One region of the Romboutsia sp. D33t1_170424_H2 genome, then DNA from elsewhere that is predicted to be linked to it. Evidence: riboswitches for the same ligand, from Rfam matches in the RefSeq annotation. Region 1 holds a riboswitch; the other holds the start of a gene.

Region 1 (3,223 bases):
AAAATTTAATAAATGCCGGTATGCCTCGTGAAAAAATACTACTTGGAGTTCCTTTTTATGGTAGACTTGGAGCTGCAATTACAAGATCATATGATCAACTTAGAAGGGATTATATAAATAAAAATGGTCATACAGTAATGTTTGATAGAGATGCTAAAGTACCTTATCTAGTAAAAGATGGAGAGTTCTCAATGTCTTATGAGGATACCCTTTCTATTTATATAAAAGCTCTATATGTATTAGATAATTGTCTTGGTGGCATTTTTTCTTGGACATCGACATATGACCAGGCAAATATTTTGGCAAAAGCTATGTATGATGGTATAAATAGACCTTCTTTTGTTTTAGCTGAATTAGAGGATTTTGGATTAAGTTAAAAATAAAGTCTTGCAAAATACTTTGCAAGACTTTTATATTCCTATAGCTTTCTTAGCTAATTTATCAGCTTCATCGTTATATTTATTGCCACTATGTGCTTTTACTTTTACAAACTCAACATTTAACTTATCTTTTATATTATCATAAAATTTCTTATATTTAGTAGTTCCTTCTTTATTAGTTTTCCATAATCCTAAGCACCATTTTTCTATTCCTTCATAATCAAAATATAAAATCAAATTATTTATGTTATTATCTATACAATAATTCATCGCAATCTTTGCAGCTTCTATTTCACCTGCGACATTTCTCATTCCAACTAAATCTTTATCATTTCCTTTTTTGCTATAAGTTTTTATAACTTCTTCATTTTTTATTATAACTACCCCTGAACCATATTCTCTTATTGAATGTTCATAACTACCATCAACATAAGCTTTTACAAGTTCTTTTCCCTCTTGTATTTTTACACCACTTTCACCATATATATATGATTTTGCTTCCTCTATCGTAGTAAAACTTTTATACTCAGCGCCTGAAAAACCATTTATTTGTTCCTTACATTCATTCCATGTATTATATATACCATTGTTTCTTCCTTTTCTTACTGCATAAAACTTAACCTTAGCCAAATTTTTCACTTCCTTTCGTATAACTATTTATATAAAATTTATATTTTTCTAAATCATACATTTAATAACTATTCTATAGTAAAATAAGTAGTTTTTAAAGACTTATTATTTTACATATTATTGTGAAAATTTTCTTAAATTTTTTATTCCTAAATATTTCATGCTTTATTTTTTTTTAATTTATGGTATAATCTTTATTATCAAATAAATCGAATATAACTATTGGTAGAGGTCGCATTGTTAAATAGTAGTTTTGTGGAGGTAAGCACGAAGAAGCAAAATAAAAGGTAACTATGCCGAAATATATAAGGGAAGCTTTAAACTTATATATTGGGGTTATGCAAAATATGTATAACACTGTCACATTTATATGTGGAGTGCTATCTTTAGATTAAGCGTATTTTTAATTGTACGGTTGAATGCTTAAGTCTAGGATAATATCTTTACACCTAGACTTTTTTTATTATCTCTTTTCTCCTTAACGTTATATTCGGTATAAATTTTAGGAGGACTTTTATGACAAAAAAGGTTAAAAAACAAGCAACTTTATTTGATGCATTACTATGTGTCTCTGTTTTAGTTGCAGTTTTAGTGACATGTTTAGTATTTTTAAGAAAGTATGAAATATCTGCTCATATACCACTTATAATAGGAGCTACATTTGCAAGTGGTGTTGCAGTTTTTAGATTAGGTTTTAATTGGAAGGAATTAGAAGAAGGTATACTATCTACTATAAATACGACAATGCAATCAATACTTATACTTTTAGTAGTTGGTATGATAATAGGTACTTGGATAGCTGGTGGTATAGTTCCTGCTATGATATATTGGGGTCTTAAAATATTATCACCTGGAATATTCTTAGTGGCAACTACTTTAATCTGCGCTATAGTATCTATTTCTACTGGTTCATCTTGGACAACAGCTGGTACTGTAGGTATAGCTCTTTTAGGTATTGGTAGTGCCTTAGGTATACCTGGTAAAATAGTTGCAGGTGCTATAATATCTGGTGCTTATTTTGGGGATAAGATGTCTCCTTTATCTGATACAACAAACTTAGCTCCTGCTATGGCTGGTTCTACTTTATTTGATCATATAAAACATATGGTATATACAGCTGGTCCTGCTCTTTTAATATCACTTGTATTATACGGTATAATAGGAATGAAATATGCAGGTTCTGAAATGGATATATCTCAAATAAATCAAATTCAAAATGCTTTATTAAGTAATTACAATACATTATCTCCATTTTTACTTTTAGTTCCTTGTGCTGTTATAGCAATGGTTATATTTAAAGTCCCTACAATACCAGCACTTATAGGTGGTGTTATATTAGGTGGCGTTTGTGCAGTAGTATTTCAAGGTGCATCTATAGCTGATATACTTGTAGTTGCTAAGTCTGGTTATGTTTCATCTACTGGAATGAAGTTTGTTGATGATCTTCTTACTAGAGGTGGACTTGACAGTATGTTAGGGACAGTATCATTAATACTTTGTGCTTTAACTGTAGGTGGGGTATTAGAAAAAACTGGTATGTTACAAGTTATAGCACAGTCTATACTAAAATTTGCAAAGGGTACTTTTGGACTTATAGCTGCTACAATATTTACTTGTATCGGTACTAACTTAGCAGTTGCAGACCAATATTTAGCCATAGTTATACCAGGAAGTATGTATAAGGATGCATTTATAAGACAAGGTTTATCTCCTAAGAATCTTTCTCGTGCTTTAGAAGATAGTGCCACTATAACGTCTCCACTTATTCCTTGGAATACTTGTGGAGCATATATGTCAGCAACACTTGGAATTGGATCTTTCGTATTTTTACCATATGCATTCTTTAACTTAATTTGTCCTTTAATATCATTATTCTATGGATTAACAGGATTAACAATAGAAAAACTTTCTGATGAAGATTTAATAGAAGAATTTGAAAACGGAATAGCTTAAAATAAAAAAGAGTCTTTAAAGACTCTTTTTTATTTTCTTATTATTATAAATGTCATATATAATATATACATTATAACTAATAATATACCTTCTTTTTTATTTATACGTTGCTTAGTTCCTGCAAATATATATGTTAATATTGTTATTATTATCATAATCATCATATCAACAAACACTATGCTATGAACTTGTATATTGCTTATAAATGAGGATATACCTAAAACAAATAATATATTAAACAGATTCGAACCAACTACATT
Region 2 (3,223 bases), on a different contig from region 1:
TTTATATTCTTCTTTGCTTTTATATAAATATAACTCTACTTTTTCACTTTTATTTAACTCATTTTTTAGTTCAAGTTTTTCCTTCGCTATCTTAAGCGCATCATCTTTAGTTAAAGTCGGATTATAGTTAAATCCTTTTAATGTCTTTGATGTTGGCTCTATATATCCTGAAATTGATTTTATATTTCCGTCATAATCTACGCATCCTACTAAATCTGAACCATAGATAGGTATATTATTTATATACTGTTGAAGTCTTACTATAACCTGAGAATCATTTTTATCATCTTCTTTTGATTTGACTTTGAAAGTAGAAGTTTTTTCTACATTGCTTAAATAATTAATTAGGATTTGTTGAGGTGATATACCTTCTTTTTTCTCTTCCTTTATATTACCACTTACTACAAATGGTTCCGATTTTTCTATAGCTTTTTTTAATTCTTGTTTTTGCATATCCTCACTTGCAAAACTCAAACTAGTTAGATTTATAGTTATTAAACATAGTGTTGTTATGCTTGCTATGCTCTTTTTTAATAATGTCACTTGCTTTCCCCCTCAATTTTCTTTATTTAATGCTTTTGCTCCTTGTTATATTTTTACTAACTATGTTAACTCTATTTTAACACTTGCAATTATTGTTAGTAAACTTATTATTTATTGTTTTTGTACAAAATCTAATCTTTTCTATTGACTTATTTTTTGTTTTGGTTATAATTTAAAACAACAAGTAGATAACTGAGATAGAGGCGCGAAATTTAAGAGTAGTATTATGGAGGTAAGCTCAATGAAATAATACAAAAGGAAATTTCGCCGAAGTAAATAGTTAATGGCTTTGATACTATTTACTGGGCTTATGTAAAATATGCATAAGACTGTCACATTTTTGTGGAGAGCTATTTTCAATGAAAACGTACGGTACGTTGTATTTTTTGTATATAATTTACGTATTTTTGTCATGGGTATAGTCTCATGGCTTTTTTTGTATACAAAAACCTTATGTAAACCTAAAATTACTGATAACTTATATAAGGTATATCAATAACTCAATAATATAAAAATATATCTGAGTAACCGTCGAAGTCGTTAGCGACATAAACTAAGCGCATTTTTATTGTTAGATAAATTTTATTATCTTAGTTACTTACTTATGGAAAATTTACACCATAAGGAGGATAATCAAATGAGTGAACAAAATCAAGAATTAAAAAGAGGATTAAAAGCAAGACATCTAAACATGATAGCACTAGGTGGTTCTATTGGAACAGGTATATTTCTTGCAATGGGAGATACTATCTATCAAGCAGGACCTGGTGGTGCATTAGTTGCATATGGTTTAGTAGGCATTATGGTTTATTTTTTAATAACAAGTTTAGGTGAAATGGCTACTTTTATGCCAATCTCTGGATCTTTTAGTTCCTATGCTACTAAATTTATTGACCCAGCACTTGGGTTTGCACTTGGATGGAATTACTGGTACAACTGGGCTATAACAATAGCTGCCGAAATGGTTGCAGGTTCTTTAGTTATGAAATTTTGGTTCCCAAACATACCAGGAGTTTACTGGAGTTTATTATTTTTAATAATAATTGTCGGATTAAACTTCCTATCATCAAAAGCCTACGGTGAGTCTGAATATTGGTTTGCTGGTGTTAAAGTTGTTACTGTAATTATATTTTTAATAATAGGTGTATTAATGATAGTTGGTATAATTGGTTCTGATGAAATAGGATTTCATAATTATTTTATAAAAGATGGACCTTTCCATGGTGGAATAAAATCAATCTTTGCCATTTTTCTAGTTGCAGGATTTTCATTTCAGGGAACCGAACTTATAGGAGTTGCTGCTGGAGAAAGTGAAAATCCAGAAAAAACTATTCCTAGGGCTATAAAATCCATATTTTGGAGAATATTAATATTTTATTTAGGAACGATAATAGTTTTAGGTGCTATAATACCTTTTACACAGGCTGGTGTTTCTGAAAGTCCATTTACTATGGTATTTGAGAAAGCAGGTATAGCTGGAGCTGCTTCTCTTATGAATGCAGTAATATTAACATCTGTATTATCTGCTGGAAATTCTGGTATGTATGCATCAAGCAGAATGCTTCACTCTATGGCTAAGGATGGACTTGCTCCAAAGCTATTTGCTAAGACTAATAAAAGAGGTGTTCCTGTAAATGCTTTAATATTAACTACTATAGTTGCATCTTTTTGTTTCTTAACAGGTGTATTTGCCGAAAGTACTGTTTATGTTTGGTTAGTTTCTGCATCTGGCCTTGCTGGATTTATAGCATGGGTTGGAATAGCAATATGCCATTATAGATTTAGAAAAGCATATACTCATCAAGGTAATAATTTAAAAGATTTAAAATTTACTGCTAAATGGTATCCTTTTGGACCTATACTAGCATTAATAATGTGTATAGTTATAATAATAGGTCAAGGTTATTCTTGTATTAAACCAGATGGCATTGACTGGAGTGGTTTAATAGCTTCTTATATAGGTATACCTCTATTTTTAAGTTTATATATAGGTTATAAAATTAAGCACAAGACTAAACTTATCCCTCTTCACAAGGTTGATTTAACTTATGGAGAAGATAAAAATTTAGATAATATAGAAAAAAAGATCCTTGAATTAAATTAATAAACATAAAAAATGTAACTCCTTTAACTTAGGAGTTACATTTTTTATGATGAAGTTATATAATTTCTATCAACATATTCTAATATATAATCTCTAAATAACTTTGCTATTGGAGGTATATATGAATTTTTTAAATAACTCATATATATTATTCTTTCCTTAATAGTTTCTTTAATATTTATTTTAGATAGTGTATTTGTATTGATAGTTGGTGAATCAGGAACTACTGAAATCCCTGCTCCAGCAGATACTAATCCTTCTATTACACTTCCTATATTAGCTCCTTTTGGCTGAATTGATATTTTAGGGGTATACCCTAAAGCATCAGTACAAGAAAGAATCCTATCTTTACTACCTTCACAAAATGCTATAAAAGATTCATTTTCTAATTCCTTTAAAGATACCTCTCCTCTACCGGCTAATTTATGATTCTTTGGTACTATTAATATATACTCTTGCTTTTTTATTGGTATAGATTCTATATTAATATCCCAAATAGGTTCTGTATGATTATCATAGAAACCAATATCAATTTTTCCTTTTTTTAAATCTTCTATTATTTCAGTTACAGACTGT

Evidence for each region. A riboswitch is a leader RNA that binds a small molecule or an ion and turns the genes downstream of it on or off. The one in region 1 is predicted to bind lysine.
Region 2: linked by a shared signal. The riboswitch ahead of I4U66_RS04995 (amino acid permease) and the one ahead of nhaC (Na+/H+ antiporter NhaC) in region 1 are both predicted to bind lysine.

Annotation. Positions count from the first base shown of each region.
Region 1 covers NZ_JADOZQ010000005.1:117,917-121,139, forward strand. Annotated here, with positions in the region: gene I4U66_RS07900 (peroxiredoxin) at 1-377, shown strand, start outside; gene I4U66_RS07905 (ribonuclease H1 domain-containing protein) at 411-1,010, opposite strand; lysine riboswitch at 1,229-1,401, shown strand; gene nhaC (Na+/H+ antiporter NhaC) at 1,527-2,963, shown strand; gene I4U66_RS07915 (calcium/sodium antiporter) at 2,993-3,223, opposite strand, start outside.
Region 2 covers NZ_JADOZQ010000003.1:51,022-54,244, forward strand. Annotated here, with positions in the region: gene I4U66_RS04990 (cell wall-binding repeat-containing protein) at 1-543, opposite strand, end outside; lysine riboswitch at 734-904, shown strand; gene I4U66_RS04995 (amino acid permease) at 1,181-2,647, shown strand; gene I4U66_RS05000 (LysR family transcriptional regulator) at 2,692-3,223, opposite strand, start outside.